Linked DNA regions of Zobellia nedashkovskayae. The protein of the gene in region 2 interacts with the protein of the main gene of each other region in a pairwise test. Links are inferred from orthologs where the notes say so. Each region holds a gene or a part of one and is shown on either strand. Other genes may lie near its edges. The genes, in order: def and IWB64_RS06850.

What was found.
Region 1: the proteins of IWB64_RS06850 (region 2) and def interact in binary tests that used the Escherichia coli proteins (3 or more experiments, as listed by UniProt). The link is inferred for Zobellia nedashkovskayae from one-to-one orthologs.

Annotation. Positions count from the first base shown.
Region 1 is NZ_JADDXR010000002.1:134,478-151,619, reverse strand. Bases 8,368-11,285 are described here. They hold def (peptide deformylase), read left to right. Parts: upstream 8,368-9,490; coding sequence 9,491-10,081; downstream 10,082-11,285. Other genes in these bases: IWB64_RS00615 (BLUF domain-containing protein), read left to right, coding at 10,797-11,240; IWB64_RS00620 (DUF5606 family protein), read left to right, coding at 10,142-10,561; ruvX (Holliday junction resolvase RuvX), read left to right, coding at 9,080-9,490; IWB64_RS00635 (2,3,4,5-tetrahydropyridine-2,6-dicarboxylate N-succinyltransferase), read right to left, coding at 8,368-8,881. Also shown: IWB64_RS00670 (PorP/SprF family type IX secretion system membrane protein), read right to left, coding at 1-814; IWB64_RS00665 (CCA tRNA nucleotidyltransferase), read right to left, coding at 1,079-2,494; IWB64_RS00660 (L-threonylcarbamoyladenylate synthase), read right to left, coding at 2,569-3,138; IWB64_RS20570 (glycosyltransferase), read right to left, coding at 3,148-5,004; IWB64_RS00650 (glycosyltransferase family 4 protein), read right to left, coding at 5,004-6,116; IWB64_RS00645 (glycosyltransferase), read right to left, coding at 6,191-6,994; IWB64_RS00640 (glycosyltransferase family 2 protein), read right to left, coding at 7,157-7,969; more of IWB64_RS00635, read right to left, coding at 8,066-8,367; IWB64_RS00610 (PAS domain-containing sensor histidine kinase), read left to right, coding at 11,596-12,684; IWB64_RS00605 (response regulator), read left to right, coding at 12,705-13,091; IWB64_RS00600 (family 20 glycosylhydrolase), read right to left, coding at 13,152-14,768; IWB64_RS00595 (GDSL-type esterase/lipase family protein), read right to left, coding at 14,804-15,442; IWB64_RS00590 (alpha/beta hydrolase), read right to left, coding at 15,443-16,324; IWB64_RS00585 (MIP/aquaporin family protein), read right to left, coding at 16,343-17,068. UniProt on the Escherichia coli protein: Removes the formyl group from the N-terminal Met of newly synthesized proteins. Requires at least a dipeptide for an efficient rate of reaction. N-terminal L-methionine is a prerequisite for activity but the enzyme has broad specificity at other positions.
Region 2 is NZ_JADDXR010000002.1:1,597,294-1,607,351, reverse strand. The notes cover bases 3,769-6,588. They hold IWB64_RS06850 (aspartate-semialdehyde dehydrogenase), read right to left. Parts: upstream 5,764-6,588; coding sequence 4,774-5,763; downstream 3,769-4,773. Other genes in these bases: alr (alanine racemase), read right to left, coding at 6,477-6,588; mscL (large conductance mechanosensitive channel protein MscL), read right to left, coding at 5,974-6,378; IWB64_RS06855 (prolyl oligopeptidase family serine peptidase), read right to left, coding at 3,769-4,675. In the rest of the region: IWB64_RS06870 (TonB-dependent receptor domain-containing protein), read left to right, coding at 1-999; alternative ribosome rescue aminoacyl-tRNA hydrolase ArfB, read right to left, coding at 1,063-1,467; IWB64_RS06860 (ABC transporter ATP-binding protein), read right to left, coding at 1,471-2,451; more of IWB64_RS06855, read right to left, coding at 2,546-3,768; more of alr, read right to left, coding at 6,589-7,586; IWB64_RS06835 (thymidine kinase), read right to left, coding at 7,579-8,223; IWB64_RS06830 (hypothetical protein), read left to right, coding at 8,391-9,101; IWB64_RS06825 (DoxX family protein), read left to right, coding at 9,221-9,577; rsmI (16S rRNA (cytidine(1402)-2'-O)-methyltransferase), read left to right, coding at 9,582-10,058.

The DNA.
Region 1 (17,142 bases), 1.5 Mb from region 2 along the record:
ACCCCAATAATATTTGGTCTGAAGCTTGAAACCCAAAAAGGGCACTAAGAGCAGCATCCCACCTGTAACCAGCTCCTAAAATAAATTTATTTCGGAACATGAAATTGGCGGAAACATCAATTTGTAATGGAGCTCCGTTAACAGCTTTTACCAGTAGCGTTGGTTTAAATTGCCATATTTGATTAAGGTCGTAAACATACCCTGTCATCAAATAAAAGTTCATACGTTCCTTTGCTAAAAAAGAAGAACTAGTTGCATCACCGTCAAAATGCTTGGTTGCTAAAAAATTAGGAACGGATAGACCTACATAGAATCGTTCATTGTAATAGTAAACCCCCGCACCAAAGTTTGGAGAAAGCTTGTTATCAATATTAGTTAGACCTGTACCGGAAGTTTCATCTTGGTAGTTAGCAAGTTTACTAAAATCTAGGTTTAATACGTGTGCACTAGCCTTTAAACCAAAAGCGAGTTTTGCTTCTCTTGAAAGGGGTACGGTGTAGGAAAAAACACCGTCAAAATAAGTTTCTTGACTTGTTCCGTTTCCTATATCATCATTCACAATAGACAGACCAACACCAACTCTGTCTGAGACTGGCGTGTGAAAATTAAGTGTTTGTGTTGTTGGGGCACCTTGTATACCAACCCATTGTGATCGGTGTAATGCCGCTATACTGAAAACACCTCGAGAACCTGCATAGGCAGGGTTAATAGGCATTGGGTTATACATGTATTGTGTATACTGGGCATCTTGTTGAGCTCTAAGGCCACATAGTGTAGTAGTGGTAATGAGTGCAATCAGGAGGAATTTTTTCATGACTTTTTAATTGGATAAAAAGGGGGACAATCTTGAATCTGCCTATGTAAAGGTATCTATTTTTATCATTTGTGACTATTCTAATCGTTGACTACCAAAATAAATCGGCACAATTGATAAATATGTCGTTGATAAAAAAATCACATGAACGATGCGATTGTCTTTTCATTGTGTCTCAACAGTAAAACGTTAGAATATGAGGTCTATTGTTAAAATAGCCTGGTATCTTTTTTTAATATAAAGAAGTATCCTAATGTGCTGAATTTAGGACGGTGTAAGACCAATTGCTTTTCCTTTTTTCAGCATAAATTCTTTTGCTGCTTCATATTCATTGGGAATTTCACCTTCTAAAATGGCTTCTTTAATTGCTTCTTTGATAATGCCTATTTCTTTTGAAGGTTTTAAGTTGAAAGTTTCCATAATTTCTTCGCCACTTACTGGAGGCTGGAACTTACGAATGTTATCACGCTCTTCTACTTCAATAATCTTTTGACGAACAACTTTAAAGTTATTTTTATACTTTCTCTGTTTCTTTGGGTTCTTTGTAGTAATATCTGCCTCACACAGGGTCATTAAATCTTCAACATTTTCACCTGCATCAAAAACTAGACGGCGTACTGCAGAATCTGTTGCATAATCCTCGGACAGAACAATTGGCCTGGAACTCATTAACACCATTTTCTGGACGAACTTCATCTTATCGTTCAGTGGCATGCGGAGTCGCTTAAAAAGCTTGTACACCATTTTTGAACCAACGAATTCATGTCCATGAAATGTCCATCCAATTTTTTTGTGGAATTTTTTAGTCGGCGCTTTACCAATATCGTGTAACAATGCAGCCCAACGCAACCAAAGGTTGTCTGTGGTTTCCGAAATATTATCAACTACTTCTAACGTATGCCAAAAATTATCTTTATGGCGTTGTCCTTCAATTTCTTCTATACCCTGCAAGGCAACTAACTCGGGTAAAATATAAGGGAGAAGGCCTGTCTTATTAAGTAGGGAAAAGCCCAAAGATGGGACACTACTTTCTAAAATTTTATTTAGTTCATCTACAATACGCTCTTTGGAGATAATTGTAATACGCTCTTTATTATCCGTAATAGCTTGTAAAGAAGCCTCCTCAATCGTGAAATTTAGTTGAGTAGCAAAACGAATGGCGCGCATCATTCGCAACGGGTCATCAGAATACGTAATTCCTGGCTGCAGGGGCGTGCGAATAATTTTGTTCTCTAAATCAGAAATGCCATCAAAAGGGTCTAGCATTGCTCCGTAATTACTAGAATTCAATGAAATCGCTAAAGCATTGATGGTAAAATCGCGTCGGTTTTGGTCGTCTGCTAGAGTTCCATCTTCAACCACTGGTTTCCGACTATCTCTGTGGTAACTTTCTTTACGGGCACCTACAAACTCTAATTCAATATCGTCATGGCGTAACATAGCGGTCCCAAAATTTTTGAAAATACTAACTTTTGGTCTCCCATTTAGTAAAGATGCCACTTTTTTTGCCAGATCTATACCACTTCCTATAGCTACAATGTCTATATCTTTATGTGTTCCTCGTTCAAGTAGATAATCCCTGACGAACCCACCAATTACATAACAATCTACCCCAAGTTCATCCGCAGCTTGTGAAACGATTTTAAAAATAGGGTTGGCGAGCGCTTGTGTGTGGTTCAAAAGTTTAATTTTTAGACTCTAGGTTATGGATTATTGTCATCCTATAAAAACCTAAATATGTATTTTATTATAAATTAGTGCCGTATAACCTTGACCGTACCATCGTTACTCAGTTTTATAATGGCTGAGGGTACTGCGGATTTTTGTTCGGGCTGCAAATTTACCACATAGTCTACACCTTTTAAAATAACGGCGTCTATTTCATCAAAACTTTTGGGAGTTGGTCTTCCAGAAATATTAGAAGAAGTGGAAACTATAGGTTTCTTGAACTTATTAATTAAATATCTACAAAATTTATCCGATGCGACTCTAACGCCCAAAGTATTGTCGGCAGCAACTAGATTTTTCGCAACACCTTTAGGCTTATCGTAAATGATGGTAGTTGGTTTTGTAGAAAGGTCTATTATATCATAAGCCACTTCAGGAACCTCTTCAATCGTTCGTTCCAACATAGCATCATTGGCAACGAGACAGATAAGAGCCTTGCTGTCTTTTCTTTGTTTCAGGTCGTAGATTTTCTGCACAGCTACCTCGTTAGTTGCGTCACAACCTATTCCCCATACGGTATCTGTAGGGTAGAGAATAAGGCCACCGTTTTGTAGCACCTCTATGCATTTGTTGATTTCTGTATTCAGATTTTGCATATCAAAAAATTAGCGCTGTTTTCTAAGGCGTTTTAGTTCTTTGTAGCGCGAATAAACGCCAAGAGCATTCAGATAACAGATGATAACACCTTTTTTTCCATCTAGAATACCAAGCCTTAAAATGTAATGGTTTATAAATTTATATGAAGGTCTAACAATGAAGTGATAGGCATTAGGACTATAGTTTTTAGGGAGTTCTTCAATAGCCTTCATCTGACCGTATTTGACCATCTTACTTTTGTAGTCTTCGTAATTTTTATAGGAATAATGGATAAGTCTATTTTTCAATACATCTGACTTACCATTAACAACTAAGGTTTCATGAACAATACGGTCTTTTGTAAAATTGACTTTACTCTTCTTGAAAAGACGGTAATTTTTATCGCTTTGCCAGCCACTGTAACGTAGCTCTTCCTTTTTGAACATGAAGGTCCTGTAGAAATAGTATGCGGAAATTTCGTCATCATTTGTATTTACAGTTTCAATGACTTCAGCACGTAATTCGGGGGTTAGCCTTTCATCGGCATCTAAAAAAAGTATCCAGTCGTTTGACGCCTGTTCCATGGCGTATGCTTTTTGATCGGTGTAATTTTTGAATTCCCTTTGAATAAGTTTTACTCCAGAATGTGCTTTTATACGTTCCACAGTTCCATCCGTACTAAATGAATCTACAACTATAATTTCATCTGCAAAGTCAATATTTTCTAGAACGGCATCTATATGTTCAATCTCATTATAAGTAATTAGCAAAGCCGTAATATTATTTGTTTTTGGCTTTTTTGAAATCAGATAACTTTCAATTTTTTTAAGAATGTTATTTGCATTAAATGCGTTTTGAGCATACTCAAAACCGGTCTGGCCCATTTCCTCTCTGAGTTCGGGATTGGTTATTAGTTTTTCAACTTTATCAGCAAAGGCTTCTACGTCATTTACCTTGGTTAGATAACCTGTTTTTTCCTGTAATACAATTTCAGGATTACTACTTGTATCAAAAGCTACGACAGGTTTTTTACAGAGTGCAGCTTCTGCTAAAACATAGCCAAAGCCTTCCCATAAGGAGGAGAGAAGAAAAATATCGCCAGATGATATGAAGCTTTTAGGCTCTTCAATAAATCCTAAGAAAAGAACATCTTCGGTAACATTCAGTTCCTTTGCTTGTTGTTGCAACGTTTCCTTTAACCGGCCTTCGCCACCTATCAATAATTTAAAAGGAACTTGTCGTTTTTTGAGTTCGCTAGCCAGTAAAATTAAGAATTGTTGATTCTTTTGAGCCTCTAATCTACCCAAGTTGACCAATACGACCTCATTTTTGTTTTTGGAACTATATTGGGGTACTACTTCCTTGCTAAGAAATCCATCTATATCAATTCCATTGTAAATAACGGTAATGTTTTCTTTTGGAAACAGCGTTGGGTTATTGGATAGAACCGTGTTTTTAGTAGCTTCTGAATTAGCTAAAATATGCGTTACTACATTTTTAAAGTAGTAACGATTAAGAACAGAATCCTTAATAGGTATAGCACTACCCCTTCTGTAGATAATTTTTTCTGTACTCGCTTTTTTTGCAGCAAGTCCCGCTAATTTTAAATCACGAGAAAGATTGATGATAATGCAGCCCACCTGATGCTCTACAAGAATGTTTTTTATTTTATCGATTTTAGCCTGATTCAAAAAGCTTAGGTTACCAACCTTTAAACCAATAGTAGGCACTCCCGTGCCTTTTAACCTATTTAGAAGTTCACTTTTTTCATGCGTGATAACAAGAACCTGATGCCCTTTTTGGTGCATATACAGGCTGGTGTCAAAATGCCATTTTTCGCCACCGCCCCAGCTTTCTACACTATTAAAGAAACAGATAGTTCTCATTAAAGCATAGATTTATAAACCTTAAATAGGTTTTTAGCAACTTCTTCATCAGTAAAACGTTGTACATAAGTATAGCCTAAATCCGCTATACGTTTTCTTTCATCTTCGTTGTAATAAAGATTTTTGAACGCTTCTTGTAAGGCTTCTTCGCTAGATGGGTCTATGTATACCGAATTAGGTCCGCCTGCTTCGGGAAAACAATTTCCTTGTGAGGTTATTACGGGAATTTTACTAAACAATGCCTCAATAATAGGGATTCCAAAACCCTCGCAAAGCGAAGGATAACAGAAGATAGTTGCCATTTTGTATATCACGGCAAGTTCAGTAACAGAAACATTTTTTAAAAAGGAAACTTGATTCCCAAGGTTGTTTTCTTTGATGTAAGAATGAATTTTTTGAGCATATTTCTTTTCACCGCCTACTAATACCAGCTGATAGTCCGTGCCTTTAATAGCTTTTACGATAAGTAATGCGTTTTTTCTTTCTTGAAGTGTACCTACATTTAATATATACTGTTCAGGTAAGCTATATTTTTCACGAACCTTATCTTTTTCCGATTGCGGATATGCTTTCTTAAATGCTTGATTACAACCTTGATAAACAACTTCAATTTTAGAGTCTTCGGCTTTTAAATATTTTATGACGTCCCTTTTAGTCTGTTCGCTAATTGCAATAATTTTGTCCGCATTTTTTGCTGCATGTTTTGATTTTATCGAATAAATAATTCTATCAAAAAACGAGTAGTAATGAGGGTGACTAAAGAAAATAAGGTCGTGAACGGTAACTACGGTAGGTATGGCTCTTCGTTTTAATCCGGATGGTATCTCTCCCGAGAGACCATGGTATAAATTTATTCCATCTTTTTTAATCTGATTGGCCACAGGCCCTAAGCGCCAAATAGAAGATAATTTTTTCCAAAGCCCACTTTCTGGTAGTTTTACAACAATTTTGTCAAAGGAATCAAATCTTTTTTGAGATGAAACAGATGTAGTGTACAGATAAAATTGATCTATTGGGGTGAATTTCTTAAGAATTCGGATAACATCCCGTCCGTAATTACCTAGACCGGTATTGTTATGGAAAACTCTTTTTGCTTCGAAGCCAATTCTCATTTTTAAAATCTGTTTGATCGGGCAGCTAAAATAGCGTTTTTAGGTTTATTTAGTGTTTTACGGGCTATGCTTGTTTAATATAAACTTTCTAGACCGTGAAGACATTTTATGTGGTTAGCCTTTTTCTTTTGTTCTAAGAGTTCATTATTCTTTCTTACTCCCTCATCAGCATAGCTTCTTTTATGATGTAGATGATAAACAATGGCCTTATTTTTCATCGATTTTTTATGGAGTCCGTTCTCTTTCAAACGCCATTCTATATCATCATCTTCGCCAACCCCGGCTCTTACGTAATCTTCGTCAAAACCATTTACTGCAATTAAATGTTCTTTGCAAATCCCCCAATTACAACCTTTTAAGCCTTTTTCTTTTAAAGAGAGACTTAGTTTTGGGGAATAAATGGCATCTTTAAGTTTATCACTGTCTGAGTTAGCAAGAGCAAAAAGATCAAGCCCGGATAAGGATTTGTTTTTGAGAATTTGCATAGACTTTTTCTGGCCTAGCATTACACGTCTTCCCCAAAGGATATAGCCCATTTCGGCTTTATCTGCATATTGTTTGGCAAAATGTTTATGAGGTACACAGTCCCCATCTATAAAGACTAAAAAATCAGAATTTGAAGCTTTAATTGAAAGGTTTAGCATCATATTCTTACGGAATCCTAAATCTTCTTGCTGGTTTAAGTGTTGAATAATGAAAGGGTAGTGGTCTTTATTATCAACCATAAACCCTACCGTTTCAGGATTGTTATCATCTTCGGAAACAATAACCTCAAAATTTTTAAAACTCTGTTCGCCAAGCGCTTTCAGAATCAATTTTAGATTCTCCAAAGCCTTGTAATATGATATGATTATGGTGAGTTTTGGTTTACCTTTCATGCCTTTTTTCCGCGAAAGGGTAAAAATAAGCATACAAATCGATCAAAAGAAAATTGTTGCTATAAATTAAGAAATATAGGGGTAGAGCTAATACAAAATATGAAAAGCGACTATTTATAACAGTCTATTAAAGTCTTAGAGTAGATGTAAATCGAAAAAAAATTAAGCAGCTCTTTCCAAAATAGTACTGATAGGCGCTGTAGAAGTTCTAGTTTCTGTTTCTAAAGCTTTTAGGGCCTTATAATGTTCTACTACACCACGAGCGTGAATATAGGAAAGAACAAGTCCTTTAAATCCGTCAAATAAGCCAAGACGAATTATGTAACGGTTGAAAAACTTCCAAATAGGCTTAATCACAAGTTTGGCGTAAGAAAATCTTCTGCCTTTACGAAGCGATTCAATAGCCTTCATTCTTCCGTACTTTAAAATTTTACCTTTAAAATCAGAATAATCTTTATAAGAATAATGAATCAATCTAGTTTTTAACGTACCTGATTCCCCAATTACGTTAAGGGTTTCATGTACGATTTTGTCTTTGGCAAAAGCAACCTTGCTTTTCCGGAAAAGACGGTAGTTCTTATCGGTTTGGCAGCCGCTAAAAAATACCTTTTCGTCTTTGAACATAAAAGTTCGGTAAAACCAAAAGGCATTTTTCTTTGTGCCACTATTAATTGTATGCTGAATTTCGTTTTGAAGTTTTGGTGTCAAAACTTCGTCTGCATCTAGAAAAAGTACCCAATCATTAGAAGCTTGGCGCAAGGCAAAAGACTTCTGGTCGGTAAAATTTTCAAATGGTCTTTGAATAACTTTTACCTTTGGATGATTTTCTAAATATTCAAAAGTACCGTCCGTACTGTATGAATCAACCACAATAATTTCATCTGCAAATACCATAGATTCAATACATTTTTCAATGTACCCAATCTCATTATAGGTGATTATTAATGCTGAAATTTTTTCGCTTTGGCTGTTCATAAACTGGTAAATGTATAGAGCTGTGCTTTCGATTAACAAAACTATAACTATAAAAGCTATAAAAAAGTATACAAACCAATAAATTTCCTACAAAATTTAAACAGCAACGTCATATTCACGCAACGCATCGTTTAGAGAGGTCTTCTTATTTGTACTCTCTTTTCGTGTTCCGATAATCAAGGCACATGGCACCTGAAACTCACCGGCAGGAAATTTCTTTGTATAACTCCCTGGTATAACAACTGAACGTGCAGGAACCCTACCTTTAGTTTCAATTGGCTCATCTCCAGTAACATCTATAATTTTGGTTGATGCTGTAAGTACTACATTGGCACCTAAAACAGCTTCTTTTTCAACGCGAACACCTTCAACAACGATACATCTAGAACCAATAAATGCATTATCCTCAATAATAACAGGGGCCGCTTGTAATGGCTCAAGTACGCCACCTATTCCTACACCACCACTTAAGTGAACATTTTTTCCTATTTGAGCACAACTTCCTACAGTTGCCCAAGTATCTACCATTGTTCCTTCATCTACATAAGCACCTATATTTACATAGCTAGGCATTAAAATAGTACCGGCAGAGATATAAGCACCATGACGTGCAACGGCATTAGGTACCACACGAATACCTTTTTCTTTATAACCTCTTTTTAGTGGAATTTTATCATGATATTCAAAAATACCGGCTTCAAGTGTTTCCATTTTTTGAATAGGGAAATAAAGCACAACACCTTTCTTTACCCATTCGTTGATTTGCCAACCGTTTTCAGTTGGTTCAGCACAGCGCAGTTTACCTAGGTCTAGTAAGTTTACAACTTCTCTTATGGCTTCTTGAGTAGCAGCTTCTTTTAGAAGTTCTCTGTTTTCCCATGCATTTTCTATGGTTTTTCTTAACTCGGTCATTTTTCTATAGAATTATAGTGTTATGTACAGCGCAGATAGTGCGATGTATTCTAATCTTATGATTATTTGTCTGGAACAAATGATGTTTTTTGTATCCCTGTCCATTCAAGTACAAATATAAGAGTCAAATATGATTTGGGGTTTCAATTTTACGGTTATAACAATTTATAGGTTATTTTTGCAAAAAATAAATTAGTATTGGGAAGATTGTTGGCGTTAGATTATGGAAAGAAGAGAACAGGAATTGCCATTACAGATGAGTTACAGCTAATAGCATCAGGTTTAACCACTGTCCGTACTTTTGAGCTGATAGATTTTTTAAAGGAGTACACCGAAAAGGAAAATGTACAGAAATTCATTGTTGGTGAACCGCGCCAAATGGATAATACTCCAAGTGAGTCGGAAGCTTTAATAGCACCATTTTTAAATCGACTAAAAAAAGTTTTCCCTCACATACCAGTAGAACGTCATGATGAGCGTTTCACCTCAAAAATGGCATTTCAGACTATGATAGATAGCGGTCTAAAAAAGAAAAAGCGAAGAGATAAAGCATTGGTAGATGAAATTAGTGCTACGATTATTCTTCAAGCCTATTTAAATAAAATTTAGATGATATTACCAATTATCGCCTATGGCGATCCCGTATTGCGAAAGGTAGGCAATGAGTTGCCTAAAGAACATCCTAAGTTAAAAGAGTTGATTGAAAATATGTGGGAGACCATGTATAATGCCAATGGAGTTGGTTTGGCTGCTCCCCAAATAGGGTTGCCAGTGCGTCTGTTCTTGGTAGATACCACTCCTTTTTCAAAAGACGAAGACCTTTCTGAAGAAGATCAAAAGAAATTGGACGGTTTTAAAAAGGTATTCATCAATGCCTATATTGAAGAAGAGACGGGTGAAGAATGGCCTTTTAGCGAAGGGTGTCTTAGTATACCGGACATTCATGAAGACATTAAAAGAAAAGATACCGTCACAATTACTTACGTAGACGAGAATTTTAAAGAACATACGGAAACCTATGATGGTCTTTTAGCAAGGGTTATTCAACATGAATATGACCATATTGAAGGTATTTTGTTTACAGACAAGCTTTCGCCCTTAAAAAAACGCTTACTAAAAAGCAGGTTGAACAACATTTCTAAGGGAAACATCAGAGCAGATTATCGCATGCGTTTTCCTAACCAGAAAAAAGGACGTTAAAGTTTTATTGAAATCCGTTGAAAAGTGCAATATTTGCGCTCCTAAAATGTAAATTTTTATATGAGTTTAGATAAGATCTTATCCATTGGAGGAAAACCAGGCCTTTACAAACTGGTAACACAGACCCGTACTGGGTTTGTTGCGGAATCGCTTATTGACCAAAAACGTATTACTGTAGGTATGCGCAGTAACGTAAGCATTCTTTCTGAAATAGCAATTTATACATTAGATGAAGAATTGCCGTTAAGAGATGTATTTTTAAAAATACAGGTAAAAGAAAAAGGTGGTAAAACCTCAGTAGCCCACAAGGCAGAAAAAATTAAGTTGGAAGAATATTTCTTTGAAATATTACCTAACTACGATGAAGATAGAGTTTATGCAAGTGATATTAAAAAAGTGATGCAATGGTATAACATTCTTCATGAAAATAATATTACAGATTTTTCTGCAGACAAAGATGGTACTTCAGAAGAAGAATAAAGTCAACTTTCATAGGTTATGATGAATTAAAACCCTCTTTATGAGGGTTTTTTAATATGGTTTTTAAACTCAAAAGTGAGTCTGATGCTCTTGATTTTTAGTTTTTGTAAGATAAATCTTTAACATTGTAAAAGAATAAACTGTATGTAGTTCGATTGCAAGTTTTTCGATATCTATTTCATGATTTAATTACTAACTTAGTGATACCAAGACAACCAAACACATACCAAATTACATGTTCTGTTTAGTATATACCTCTATAGCAAATACTGATTTTAGCATTAAGGAAATTCAAGAAATGCTTGGAAAAGCACGAGAATTTAATAATCAAAATGGCATTACAGGATGTTTACTTTTTTTCAAAGAAAGGTTCATACAATACATTGAAGGCGAAGAAATTGTTGTAAGAGAACTTTTTGATAGAATTAAAAATGACGACAGACATTCTGAAGTTACGCTGATCTCAGAAAATAGAATTCATAATAGGGAATTTCTGATTTGGTATATGGCTTTTGAGCATTTAAAATCAGAAAATAGTGATCTTCAATATCTCAAATTGTTAGTGTCTACCTTTTTTGAAAGCCCTGAAAACTCCTTGTCTCCAAATCCAAGCTCACTAGAGTTTTGGAACGCTACTAAGTTGCTTCTATCTACGAAATATGCTAATAAAAGCGCATAAGAACCTTTAATTAGGTATAGTAACTAGAGAAAAGTTCTTTTCTCCTATTTATTTAAATAGCTTCTCTTAAAATTATGTAAGCCCTTTACTTCTTATTTAGAGTTTAAGATTAGTCGTCGCGTATCAATTCCAAACATTTTAATGAACCTTATTTTTTATGGGTATCATATTATATTAAACATCTGTTTTCTAGTAGTTTAAATAAAATAGATAAAAAGTCTTTTGTTTTTCGTCTATAGATAATTGTCATTCACCTTTAGTTTTCTCCTTTACAACTTTTTTCAGTTAATTTTTTTATAAACAACTATAAATTAGGAGTCTAAGTCCTCATTAATTTGTTTTAAATAAAAAAAATATGAAAAAATACGTAACCAAAATTAATAACGAATTAAAGAGTGCTTTCTTTGAAAATGCGCATTCTCCTTTTGTTATTCTGGATGATCAAATGAATTTCGTGGACGTTAACCATGCGTCTGTGACTACAATGGGTATTACCAAAGAAAGTTTTATTGGAAAAAATCTATTGGATGTATTTCCGTACCTAGAAGGTACAGATCGCTATGAATCTTACAAAGATGTGCTTAATACGGGAATTCCTGTTGCGTATGATGAACTTGCTTTTGCGAAAGGTAACCTTCATTATAAGTGGACATGTAGGGCATTTAAAGTAGGTGCATATCTTGGTATTTCTACACTGGATATTACAAATTTAAGTGACACTATAGATAAGTTAAAGAATGCGCAGAACTCTTTGGAAAGCGTTAATAATAATTTAATAAAATCTAACCGGGAATTGGAGGAGTTTTCCTATGTGGCGGCACATGATTTAAGAGCGCCACTCACAAATTTAAAAAGTCTATTCTCAATGTTTTTAAAGGCTGGCCCTGTAAGTGATGAAGTAGCACCTATAGTAGATAGCATGCAAAAGGTAACTAAAGTAATGTGCGATAAAATTACGGCTTTAAATAAAGTAATTGCAATGAAGTCTACTTTTAATGGTGTTCGTGAAGATGTAGTTTTTTCAGAGGTGGTGGCTAAGGTAAAAGCAGGTCTTTCTGACGATATTATAAAAAGTAGAACTATTATAAAAGAAGATTTTTCAAGCTGCTCAATTATCAATTATAACCCTATTCACATAGAGAGTATTATACAAAACCTTATGTCCAACTCTCTTAAGTACAGACACCCAAAACGGAAACCAATAATTAAGATATCAACTAAAGAAGTTAATGGTAGAATGCAACTGACTTTTAAGGATAATGGATTGGGCTTTGACCAAAGTGTGTCCAATAAAGTTTTTGGATTGTTTAAGAGGATGCATACTCATGTAGAGGGCCTAGGCATCGGGTTATATATTATTCACTCAATTGTTACTGAAAGTGGTGGTGAAATTGAAGTGGAAAGTCAAGTTAATAAAGGAACAGAGTTTAAGATTCAATTTTAGAAATAATAAAATCAACCAAAATGATAGATATACTAATTATTGAAGATGACGAAGTAACCAACTTTATATCAAAAACTAAGTTAAATAGCCTTGGATTTCAGAATATAGCAATTGTAACTAATGGTCAATTGGGAATAGACTATTTAAAGGGCAATGAATGTCCAGATTTAATTTTATTGGATATAAATATGCCCATTTTAGACGGCTGGGAGTTCTTGGAAGCTAAAAATGACATGGGTTTATGTCCAGATATTCCCATAGTAATAACCACTTCTTCAGGAAGGCCAGAAGATAGATACAAAGCATCCTTTTTTAAAGAAATTATCACCTATTTAGAAAAACCTGTAGATTTCAATGATTTGCGTACAGTGCTTCAGGGATTGGTGGAAAAAAAGCTTCAATGTTAAGTTGTAAAAGTTCCAATTTCAGGTTCACTTTACCGAACACTTCAATTGGAACTTAACAAATCAATCTTTCTGAATTTCTTTGTAGGTATATTTACTTTTCTTCCAATCTATTAATGGTGAAGGATAGTATTTTACATTCATTTGGTCTAGGAACGGTGCTTGATTGGCCAAACGGACTTTATATTTCTCCCAATCTCTGTTTTCTGGTGTAGACCAACTCAATTCGGCATAACCTATAGCACGTGGGAACGCAAGATATTCTAACTCATCTATATTGCTAATAGTTTCAGACCAAAGCGGTGCTTCAATACCTAAGATGTTTTCTAATGGAATACCTTCGTAGGTTTCTGGCGACCAAACGTAAGCTGTATCTGTTGGTATGTATCCTGCCCAATGCAACCCATGTTTTGAAAGGGTATCGTACTCCATGTCTAAATAAGCTTTCTTTGCGGGAGACATGATAATTTTCATTTCTTTTTTTACGGCTAGGTCCGCATTCTCTTTACTGGCCCAAAATTGAGATATGGAAGAAGAATCCATATCTGCTGTGGCAACTTCGTCCCATCCAATCATTCGCTTGCCATACTTTTGAACTATTTTTTCTACTTTCTCAACAAAATAGATATAGTCTTTTTTCTTGGTAACATGGCTTTCATCTCCTCCAATATGAAAATAAGGTCCTGGAGTGATTGCAGATATTTCTCTAACTACATCGTCAATAAATGCGTAAGTGGTATCTTTTCTTGTGTCAAATGTGCTGAAACCAACACGCATACCAGTGTAAAGTTTTACTTTTTTGCCATTTCCATTTAAAAAAGGGTATGCAACAGATGCTGCGTTCGTGTGTCCTGGCATATCAATTTCAGGTACAATCATCATGTGGCGTTCAGCTGCATAATTCACGATGGCAGTATATTCTTCTTGAGTATAAAAACCACCGGATTTTCCGCCAACTTCAGTACTACCACCAATTTCAGTAAGTTTTGGCCAAGACTTAATTTCTATTCGCCAGCCTTGATCATCCGATAGATGCAGATGAAGCACGTTGTATTTGTAATAGGCTAGAACATCTATATATTTCTTTACGTCTTCTACGCTAAAGAAATGACGGGCCACATCTAGCATGCTTCCACGGTATTCAAAAACAGGGTTGTCAATAATCTTACCTGTTGGTATGTTCCAAACTTTATATGCCGCAACAGTATCGTTAGGGATTTCAGGAATAATCTGGCGGATGGTCTGCACACCTCTAAATGCACCTGCCGCTGTATTTGAGTTTAGAATTATAGAATCTTTGGTAATATAAAGTTGGTAGGCTTCAGGAGCGTTTAACTCTAGACTGTCAGATTGATTGATATAAATTACACCTTCTCGTTCGGGAATTTCTTTAGCATTCACAGAAATGTCCAATGTTGTCTTAGCGTGAATTTTTTCAGAGAGAAATTTTCCCACTTCAGGAAAACCATCAGCATTTTCTGAAGTGTAGATGGCCGTAAATTTATCAAGCGCAAAACCTGAATTGGTAGGAACGACCTTCATGGGTAGTGGAATTAAGTTTTCCATGGCCAAATCTGTTTGTGGTAGGTTCAGGACGCGTTTCTTTTTCTCAGGTTCGCAAGAACATAAGGTTATAAAAATACAGCTGATAAACAATGCTTTGATCAAGTTAGATTTCATTTTTGGAATTTTTATTGTTTGGGATTACTTCTGGTCTAATTGACGTAATTTTTTAGTGTGGAGTACCATATTTCGTATCCTTTTGAATTCATATGTAGACCGTCTTCTACGAAAATATCTTTTTTCACCTTTCTTCCGTCAAGCATAGGCTTCCAAACATCAACATATTTTAACCGTCCGTCTGTTAGGGTCATTTTATCCATCTTACGGTTCAGTTTCTTATACTTTCTTCTCAGTTTCCATCTAGAGATACTGGGTTTAGCAGAGATGAGTATAATTTCGGTCTGTGGATTGTCCTTAAAAATAAGGTCACTTATTTCAGCAATGGTACTTATAATTTCTTTTGGTCTTTTTTTGCTTTGGATATCATTATCGCCTTCATAAATAAAAACTTTCTTAGGCTTGTAACGCAGAATAAGGTCATTGGTGAATTGAAGTAAATCTACAGCCTGTGAGCCTCCGAACCCTGAATTTATAACTTGATGTTCAGGAAACCGTTCTTGTAAATCTTTCCAAACTCGGATACTGGAACTACCTGTAAAGACAATACTTTCTTTTGAAGCATCATAAAGGGTGTCATATTTTTGACCAATAGCCTTTACTTCATTTGTAAACCCACTTTGTGCGTTTGAGATAAAGCTGGTAAGCAGGAAGATAATAAAATATACTTTCATTTATTCTGATTTTGAAGTTGTGGTAATTCCTTGTGAAACTGACCAATCATAGAAACGCTCGATCCAATTATCCGATGGTAAACCTTGTTCTTTCATTCCAAAACCATGACCACCTTTTGCGTACATATGTAACTCAGGTGTATGACCCGCCTTCATCCAGGAGTTATAAATTTCAATACTTCCCGGGGCAAGACCTAGTGGGTCATCACTAGCACAGATTATCAACATTTCCGGTGCATTTTCAGGAGCTTCTTGAACAGGGTAGGCACTCGTCCAAGCATAGACGGGAACAATAAAATTAGGACGGTCTTTTTCTGTGTAGTTATAGGCTACACCCATTGTTACAGCACCTCCGGCAGAAAAGCCCATAAAGCCTATTTTGTTTGGATCTAGTTGATGTTTTTCTGAGTTTTCTCTAACATAAGAAATAGCAGAAAGTCCATCGGCAACGGACAGTGGTAATACAGGGGCTACTCTTTCTACTATTCGGGCAGGATTGTTTTGTCCTTCATCACTAACTTCTTGTACGGCATCCTCACCAGTTGGTACAAGACGGTACTTTAAAACGAATGCGGTTATTCCCTTAGATGCAAGCCATTTAGCTACGTCTCTTCCTTCACTGTTAATACTATGCGCGTATAAAGCACCACCAGGAGCTATTATAACAGAGGTGCCATTAGGGTTTTTAGGTTGAAAAATTTGCAGGGTGGGAACGGACACATTAGTGACTACTTCTGTATTCCAAATTTTTGAGAAGTATTGCTTTTCTTCATGCGTCCATTTTATGGTCGTACTTTTTTCATAGGGTATTTCTATGAATTCTTGGGCGTGACCAATCTGAACGATTAGAAAGAAAATAAATACAAAGTCTAATTTTTTCATGAAATAATACTTTATTACTTAAACAGAAACAGCAAGATAAGCCAAAGCTGCAACAAAACCTCCAAACAAAGGAGCTACTACGGGAATCCAAGCATAGCCCCAGTCGCTGCTTCCTTTTCCTTTTAATGGTAAGATAGCATGTAACAATCGTGGACCAAAATCCCGCGCAGGATTAATAGCATAGCCTGTTGGGCCTCCTAAGCCAAAACCAATACCCATTACTAATAAAGCTACAGGAAGTGCATCTAACGAGCCAAGTGAAATAGCTTCTTCGCCAAATGAACCACCGGCAATAAAAAAGACACCAAAAACTAAAGTAAAGGCTCCAATAGCCTCTGTCATAAAATTCCAAAAAGGACTTCTAATGGCGGGGCCAGTGCAAAAGGTAGCTAAAATAGCTCCTTGGTCTTCGGTGGCATCGTAGTGTTTTTTATAAGTAAGCCAAACCATAAAGTTACCCATCATGGCACCTAAAACTTGGGCTAACATATAACCGGGTACTAGTCCCCAACTGAATTTTCCTGCTGTTGCTAACGCAAGGGTCACTGCAGGATTTAAATGGGCATGGCTAACATCTGCACTTACATAAACTCCTATAAAAACAGCAATACCCCATGCTAATGAAATACCCGTCCAGCCGGTATCAGGACCCTTGGTGCCTTTTAATACCAGATTAGCAACAACACCATTTCCAATAAGGATGAGCAAGGCTGTTCCTATAAATTCATAGAGGTAAACGATCATAGTTGAGTTATTTAGTTGGTTAAAAGATAGTAAAAAAACAAAATTTCCTGACTGTTGAGCGTGCAGGAAATGAT
Region 2 (10,058 bases):
GAAGTAGACCTTCAGAGAAGTATTCATTCCGGTTATGTGCAATTAACGGGTGCTAAGGATAAATGGGAATATGCAGCAGGGGTACGTATTGAAGCTATGGACCGCGAACTTGACCTTCGTGACAAGCAAGGTCTTATTGATACTACCTATGCTTACGATTATGTAAAACCGTTTCCATCGGCATCGGTTCAATATACTTTTGAGAACAATATAAAGTTAAAAGCGGCTTACAGCAAAAGAGTGGAGCGTACGGCAACCTTTAAAATGAATCCTTTTCCAGAACGCGAGCACTCAGAAACTTTAGAACAAGGAGATCCAACCCTAAAACCTGAATTTATAGACTTGTTTGAAGTGGGTATCAGTAAAAATTTTGATAGTGGAAATTCTGTTTTTGCCACGGCCTACTATCGTGATACCAAAAACTTGGTAAATAGAGTAAACACAATCTACAACGATACGATTCTAAACCGAATTTACTCTAACGTAGGTAATGCAAAATCAATAGGATTGGAGATAGGTACCCAGCTAAAAGCTACCGAAAACTGGTCCAATTTTATTGGGACAAACCTTTATAATTATTCCATTGACGGTGAATATGATGGTCGTGATGTAGACAGCAACTCCTTTGTGTATTCTATAAATGCGAACAGCACCTATACTTTTTCAGAAACCGCTTCTTTACAATTTACATTCAATTACCTCTCAGAAAGAGTTACGGCACAAGGTGAAGATTCCCGTTTTTATTCGCCTAACCTAACCTTTAAAAAGTCGTTTTTAGATAACCGCTTAACGGCTACTTTGCAATGGCAAAATATAGATATGGGGTTATTGGACACGAATGAACAACGTATTACAACCTACCGCGAAGGTGAATTTTTTACCACTACAAATTATGTGTATGAGGTAGATATGGTGTTATTGAACCTATCATATAATTTCAATAAGAACAAGAATAAATCCAAATTCATTGATAGTGAATTTGGTAAACAAGAATTCTAAAAACTAGTTGATGTTTAGTTGAGTATAGGGACCAAATCCCGGACAAGAAAGCCCCAATGATTTTTAATCGAGTTGGGGCTTTCCTCTATTTGTCTTTTTCTGTGCGTTCTTCTTTTTGTGCTTCAACCGTTTTTCAATAGATGATCTTGACGGTTTTGTTTTGCGACGTTTCTTTTTAACCTTTAGCGCATCTTCTATGAGGTTCAAAAAACGGGCAATGGCCAAATCCTTATTTCGGTGCTGACTTCGACTTTCATCACACTGCATTTGTAAAACGCCTTCTTTAGTAAGCCTATGGCCTATTTTTCTATGAATACGCTCTTTCTCCGTATTGGTAAGTCCATTAGAGTCTTCAACAGAAAAGCTAAGATCTATTTTTGTAGATACTTTATTTACATGCTGACCACCGGCACCACTGCTTCTAACAGCCTTGAAATTCAATTCTTGAAGCAGTTGGGATTTATTCATAACTCAAGAATCTCCCATACGTTGGTTAATAGTCTCAATGGAAATATTTAGATAAATCACTTTCCCAACTTCTAGAGGCTTATCATGATGAAAATAAATATCTTCCCCCTCGTAAACACCAACAATCATAAAATGGCTTCCCATATAATAGGCTCCTTTTACAACAACCTCTAAACCGGATTTACCTGAAACCTTAAACTCATGCGCATAAACGATAATACGTCTTTTAGTATCTGCATATGATTTTACAATATTTATAGGAATTTTATTGGCTTCGCCGAAAAGAGAAGCTACATAGAGATCTTTAGGATGCTCATAAAGGTTTTTAGGACTATCCTTAGCAACAATGAACTTATCTTTAAGCACGACTACTCTATCTGCAAACGGAAGCATATCCATATGATCATGTGTAGCCGTTAGTACGGTTATTTTTTGACGCCTTAGATAACCAAAAAGATTACGGCGTAAACTGTTCTTTCTAAAATTGTCAATATTACTAAAGGGTTCATCTAACAATAATACTTTGGGCTCTTGCGCCAATACTCTTGCCAATGCAACACGTTGCTGTTGCCCACGACTCAACAACTTCACTTTTGTTTTGGCAAATTTGGTCATCTCGATCATCTCCAAAAGTTCAAACGTGCGCTCTTTCAACTCTTCGGGTTCAAAAACGGACAAAAATTGGCTAATGTTCTCTTCTACCGTAGTAAAAGGCATCAAATCAAAATCTTGCGAGAGATACTTCATGTACGGCTCACCCGGCACCAAATTATGAAGAGGGCCTAAAACTTGGTTTTCATTCCAATATACTTCGCCAACTTCAATATGTAAGAGTCCGTAAATAATTTTTAAGAGCGTACTTTTTCCACAACCGCTTTCGCCTATAATGGATACATGTTCGCCTTTGGCCACTTTTAGGTTGATGTTTTCCAATATGGAAACACCATCTTCATAGTTAAAAGACACATGATCTACTTGTAACATATATTAGTGTTCTATAAACCGGAAGACTTTATACTAAAAAAGTCAAATCGGTATTTAATTTTTCTTAATAAAGCATTATTACCTTGAACTGAGATTAATACGGTAGTTTTTCAAACCCCATGTTGTACAATGTAAACGCAAAAATATCTGCGTACTGTTCAATGGTCTTACTTACCGGTGTACCTGCTCCGTGACCTGCATTGGTCTCTATTCGAATCAAGGTAGGATTTTTTCCCGATTGTTTGTCTTGCAGTTCTGCTGCAAACTTAAAACTATGTGCTGGTACCACACGATCATCGTGATCTCCTGTGGTAACCAAAGTAGCCGGATACTCCACACCTTCCTTGATAGTATGAACGGGTGAATACCCCTTTAAGTATTCAAACATCTCCTTGCTATCTTCGGATGTACCATAATCATAGGCCCATCCTGCGCCAGCGGTAAAAGTATGATAACGTAACATATCTAAAACTCCAACAGCAGGCAAAGCCACCTTCATAAGGTCTGGTCTTTGTGTCATAGTAGCACCAACTAAAAGTCCGCCATTACTACCACCACGAACGGCTAGATAATCAGAAGAAGTATACTTATTATCAATTAAGTATTCAGCAGCGGCAATAAAATCATCAAAAACATTTTGTTTTTGCATTTTAGTACCGGCATCATGCCATTTTTTACCGTATTCACCACCACCTCTTAAATTAGGTACAGCGTAAATCCCACCTTGCTCAAGCCAAACAGCATTCGCAATACTAAATGCAGGTGTTAAACTGATGTTGAAACCACCATAACCATATAAGATAGTTGGGTTTTTACCATTGAGTTCCAGTCCTTTTTTATGCGTAATAATCATAGGAACCTTAGTACCATCCTTTGAGGTATAAAAAAACTGATTAGATTCATAATCATCGGAATTAAAATCTATACTAGGCTTCCAATACGATGTGTATTCACCAGTTTCTACATTGTATTTAAAGGATGAACCGGGAATGATATAATTGGTAAAAGAAAAATAAAATTCCTTATTCTCTTTTTTGCCCCCAAAACCTGATGCACTCCCCACACCAGGAAGTCTAACTTCACGAATTAGATTTCCTTCGTAATCATACTGAAGCACCTTACTGATGGCGTCTACCATATATTCAGCAAAGAAATAACCACCGCCCGCACCAGCCGTTAATACGTTTTCGGTTTCTGGGATAAAATCTACCCAATTTTCCTCAGCTGGATTATCAGCATTAACCGTAACAATCCTTTTATTTGGAGCATTTCTGTTGGTAACGATATAAAGTTTTGAACCTTCGTTTTCGATAATATAATTGTCAGAATCCGTATCCTCAATTATAGGAACTAGCGGACTATCTTTCTTTGAAAGGTCTTTAATGAACAACTTGTTTCCTGAAGTTGAAACAGCTGCAGAAATTTGCAAATAACGTTCATCTTCAGATACCGATGCACCTATATATCTGTGCTTCTCAGCATCTACTCCCCCATATACCAATTGGTCTTCTTTTTGAGAAGTACCTAATTTGTGGTAATACACTTTGTGCTGATCGGTCTTTGCAGAGAGCTCGCTTCCTTCCGGCTTATCATAGCTAGAATAATAAAACCCTTCATTTCCTTTCCATGAAATTCCGCTGAACTTAATATCGGTAAGCGTATCTTCAACTACTTCCTTGGTTTGGGCATTTATAACAATGGCCTTTCGCCAATCGCTACCTCCTTCTGATATCAAATACGCAGCAAGCGAACCATCTTTGGTAAAACTTAATCCGGCTAGAGATGTAGTTCCATCTTCGGAAAAGGTATTCGGGTCTAAGAAAACCTCTTCGCTACCTTCACCTTGCTTTCTATAGATGACATACTGATTTTGTAAACCATTATTTTTATAGAAATAGGTGTAATTACCTTCTTTAAAAGGAGAACCTAATTTTTCATAATTCCACAGCTTCTCCAACCTCTGTTTAAGCGCCTCGCGAAACGGAATTTTTTCCAGATAATTAAAAGTAACCTCATTCTGTGCTTTTACCCATGCACCGGTTTCTTCGCTCATATCATCTTCTAACCAACGATATGGATCTGCTACGGGAATCTCAAAATAAGTATCAACAATCTCTGATTTATGGGTTATAGGGTAATTCACAATGCTCGTCTCTGTTTTTGGTTGTGATTTGCAGGCAAAAATACTTGCCCCCAATGAAAATAATACAAGGTATTTCTTCATGATTTAACGATTGAAATTCGCTAAAAGTACCATAAAAAAACCTATGCCGGCATTGCACAGCATAGGTTTTAACTAAAAATTTAGAAAGTATATGATTTTTATACCAAACGGTTTTCTAGAAGATACTCAGCAATCTGTACTGCATTTGTAGCAGCCCCTTTACGAAGGTTGTCTGCAACGATCCACATGTTTAAAGTATTACGTTGCGACTCATCTCTACGAATACGTCCTACAAAAACTTCATCTTTGTCATGTGCATAGATTGGCATTGGGTACGTATTCGTATCTGGATTATCCTGAACAGTAACACCAAGAGTATCATTCAACATTCTGCGAACTTCGTTTAGATCAAAGTCGTTTTCAAATTCAACATTTACAGATTCTGAATGACCACCTGCAGTAGGAATACGAACTGCCGTTGCACTTATAGAAAAACTACGGTCATTGAATATTTTTTGTGGCTCACGTGCCAACTTCATTTCCTCTTTAGTATATCCATTTTCTAAGAAAACATCACAATGTGGCAATGCATTTCTATTGATAGGATAAGGGTAGGCCATTTCACCTTGTACCCCAGCCATCTCGTTCTCTAATTGACGTACAGCCTTGACACCTGTTCCTGATACCGATTGGTATGTAGAGATAACCACACGTTTCATCTTATATTTCTTGTGTAATGGAGCAAGCGCCATTACCAACTGAATAGTAGAACAGTTGGGGTTAGCTATAATTTTATCTTCTTTGGTTAATTCACCTGCGTTTATTTCAGGAACCACCAATTTTTTGGTCGGATCCATTCTCCAAGCAGAAGAATTATCTACAACTGTAGTTCCTGCTTCTGCAAATTTAGGAGCCCATTCCAATGAAGTATCACCTCCAGCAGAAAATATAGCAATATCCGGCTTTGCAGCTACGGCATCAGCCAAACCTATGATTGTATATTCTTTGTCTTTATAAGAGAGTTTCTTACCTACTGAACGCTCAGAAGCTACCAATAGCAATTCCGTAACTGGAAAATTACGTTCGCTCAATACTTTGAGCATCACCTCGCCAACCATACCGGTGGCACCTACAACGGCTACTTTCATCTTTAAATAATTTAGAAGCACAAATGTAGTGCAACCCTATTGACTTGACAAGCATTTTAAATCCGTATCATCATTATTTAACAAATTGTTATAAATAAAACAATCAAGCAAAAAAGAACCGTCAAAGAAGTTGCGAACTTCAATGACGGTTTTAAGACTAAACTGCAGTGCAGCGGTGGTATTCCCTAAAAACTAGGAAAACCTTTATTCTTATTGCTTTTTAAGCAAGTCTCTAATTTCAGCCAATAAGTCTTCTTGAGAAGGACCTGCTGGAGCAGCTTCTGGCTCTGGAGCTTTTGTTTTGTTGTAAGCTTTAACCATTAAGAACATTACAAATCCAACAATGATAAGGTTAATGATGCTATTAATCCATGCACCGTAACGTATTTGGTTTGCAGGTGTAGTAACTGTACCATCTGCAGCAATAACAGCTGGGTCAAGTGTAATAGCCATTGCTGAAAAATCAATACCTCCTGCAAAGTGACCTACAATCGGCATAATCATATCCGCTACAAAGCCGTTTATAACTAGCCCAAGAGCGGTAGCCATAATAACTGCAACAGCGAAATCAATGACGTTGCCCGTCATAATAAAATTCTTAAATTCTTTTAACATGATAATTAGTGTTTATAATGGTTATTTAATTAATGGCGCAACTTAATGCACTGCAAATTAACAAAAAAAGGATTAATTATGGCGTGATGCCCCTGGTTTTAATTATCAACAACCACGCGAGCGACCCTTTGCGATATACCAGTTAGTATTTCATACGAGATAGTTTTAGCACCGCTCGCAAACTCTTCGGCAGTTGGACTAGTACCGAAAACAATGACCTCATCACCCTCTTTACAATCAATTCCAGTAACGTTTACCATGATCATATCCATGCAAACATTTCCTACAATTGGCGCCTTTTTTCCGTTGATGGTTACATATGCTTTTCCGTTACCATATTGTCTTCCAATGCCATCTGCATGACCAATTGGCAAAGTAGCCGTTACAACAGCCTCTTCTGCCTTGTAGGCTCGGTTATACCCAATACTTTGACCTTTATCAATTATATGGATCTGAGAAATAACGGTTTTTAGTGTTGCCGTAGGCTTAAGCTGGGCATCTATAGCTGCTTCGTTTCCAAATCCATAAAGTCCAATTCCACATCGTACCATATCATATTGAGCCTTTGCATAATTGATGACACCAGAGGTATTTAACAAATGAAGCATAGGTGTATGCTTTAATTTGGGAAGAAGCTCCTTGGTAAGGTGTTCGAAAGTCGCAATCTGGTTTTCGGTAAACTCCTGCTCTTTTAAATCTTCGGATGCTGCTAAATGTGAAAAAACAGAAACGACCTTGATTTCATCTTGATTCTCCAATACACCTGTTAAGACATCTATCTCACTTTCTACAAAACCCAACCTATTGAGGCCTGTATTGAATTTTAAGTGAATAGGGTATTGTTTTAATCCCTTATTTTGGGCGACCTGTAGAAAATTGGTCAATATTTTAGGCGAATAAATATTGGGCTCAAGATTATAAGCCACCAGATTATCAAAACTTACCGGTAACGGGTGTAACACTAAAATCCGAGTCTTTATTCCAGCTTCTCGCAAAGCAACTCCTTCGCTTACATAGGCAACAGCAAAGTAATCTGCTCCTAAAGCTTCTAGCTTTTTTACAATCGCTACAGAATCGCTTCCGTAAGCAAATGCCTTCACTACCCCTAAAAATTTAGTTTTAGGGTCTAATCTTGATTTCAAAAACCTGTAATTATGTTCTAGAGCCAAAAGGTCTATTTCTAAAACGGTTTCACCTGCTTTAGCCATCGATTTTCTTATCGTTAGATTTTATTTCTTCACTCTTCACCTCTAAATGCTTTACTTTTTCTTGCAATCTTGCCTTATAATATGCACCACGGCTCAAAGGTTCGTACTCTTCCGTTTCACCTAATAACACCAAATTATCATTATTGGACTTTCTATGACTGTAATTGGCTAAATTACCAGTACGTGTACAGATGGCATGTACTTTGGTAACATATTCTGCAGTAGCCATTAATGCGGGCATAGGACCAAAAGGATTTCCTTTAAAATCCATATCCAAACCAGCTACTACAACACGTACTCCTTTGTTGGCTAAATCGTTACAAACAGTAACAATTTCATCATCAAAAAACTGGGCTTCATCAATACCAACAACATCGCAGGTATCTCCTAGAATACGGATATTGGCGGCTGCAGGTACAGCTGTAGAACGTATTTCATTAGCATCATGAGATACAACCATGTTCTCATCATAACGATTATCTACCGTTGGTTTAAAAATTTCAACCTTTTGCTTGGCGAACTGAGCACGTTTTAACCTACGGATTAACTCTTCGGTCTTACCGGAGAACATAGAACCACAGATGACTTCTATCCACCCGAATTGTTCTTTATGATTAACAGTATTTTCGAGAAACATTTTGTAATTTTAGACGAAAATATAGGGTTTTTCGTTCTTAATATTGTAGAACCTTAGTGGATACATTGTTTTTATTAAAACATTCCGCTAAAGTTCAGAATTTAATGTTAGCAAAGATAGAGATACCTTTTTTACCCCAACCCGGTAGAATTAGAAAAAATTGACCGATGAAGAAAAAATTGAAGGAAGAGCTACGAAAATTATCTACTGATATTATCACGGCTCGTGATATGGATATGAGCGAGATGTATGATGTCGCTAAAAACTTATATGAAAAATTAGCGGTTCTTAAATACATAGAAGAGCAGCTAAACGATATAGAAATAGATGTTTCAAAAAATGTGATTGCTGCCAAATTCGAGAAAATGGCCAATGCCGTGCTTAACGAAAATGCTTCGGTACCCGAAAGCAATCCACACCAAGAAGATATAATGATACCTGGTATGGATACCATAAAAGATATGATCTCTGAAATGCCTAGCCACGATCAACGTGTAGATGAAGTATTAGAAGAGTTCATGTCCAAACCGGATTACATGAAAAACGATCAAGAACTTTTTGAACCTCAAAAACCAGTTGCACCTCAGCAGAACGGTGCCGCTCCAAAGAAAGAGGTACATACAAAATCTCTGAACGATAAAATTTCTAACAAAGAACTTAAAATAGACCTTAACAATAGGCTGGCTTTTGTTAAGCACTTGTTTAACGGTAGTATGGAGGATTACAACAGGGTTCTCTCCCAGTTAAACACCATAGATAGTGAAGAGCGCTCCATTGCTTTTATTAATAACATGGTAAGGCCAGATTATAATAACTGGGCTGGTAAAGAAGAATATGCAGAGCGATTTATGCAATTTATTGAACGAAAATTTTCTTAGATAAATCTCCATCCGAAATCCAAAAAAATATAGACCCTTTGTTTTGAACGAAGGGTTTTTTGTTGGAAATTAGTTTCAGATAGCAGTTTTCTTTATTTTATCGCCAAAACCTTACCACCATGAAAACCCAAAAAGCCCTTTATTGGTCTGCTTTAGTTTTGCTTACGGCCATTATGCTCTTTTCCGCATTTAATTATTTCACCAAATACGAAATGATAGCCGGTTTTTTTGAGCATTTAAGTTATCCCACCTATCTCATATACCCATTGGCCATTGCTAAAATTCTAGGCTTGATAGCCATATGGGGCAATTTCTCCTCATGGCTTAGAGAATGGGCGTATGCAGGTTTCTTTTTTGATACACTTTTAGCGTTCTTTGCACATTATATAACAGATGGCCAAGATTATCTATTCGCCTTTATTGCGCTAATAGCTACATTAATCGCCTATTTTACCGGTAGAGAGCTACGACCTTAAATTTATGGGAAAATTATATTTGGTACCAACGCCTATTGGCAATCTTGAAGACATGACTTTGCGTGCAATTCGCATTTTAAAAGAAGTGGATTGTATTCTAGCAGAAGACACCAGAACCAGCGGAAAATTGCTTCAGCATTTTGAAATTACCACTCAGATGCAAAGTCACCATATGCATAATGAGCATAAAACTGTAGAAGCGCTTGTTAGACGTTTACAAGCCGGCGAAAATATTGCTTTGATTTCAGATGCAGGTACCCCTGCAATATCAGACCCTGGTTTTTTGTTGACTAGGGCTTGTGTAGAGAAAAACATTGAGGTTGATTGTCTTCCCGGTGCAACGGCATTTGTACCTGCTTTAGTAAATAGTGGTCTTCCAAACGATAAATTTGTTTTTGAAGGATTTCTTCCTCCTAAAAAAGGACGGCAAACCCGCTTAAAGCTACTTGCCGAAGAGACGCGGACTATTATTTTCTATGAA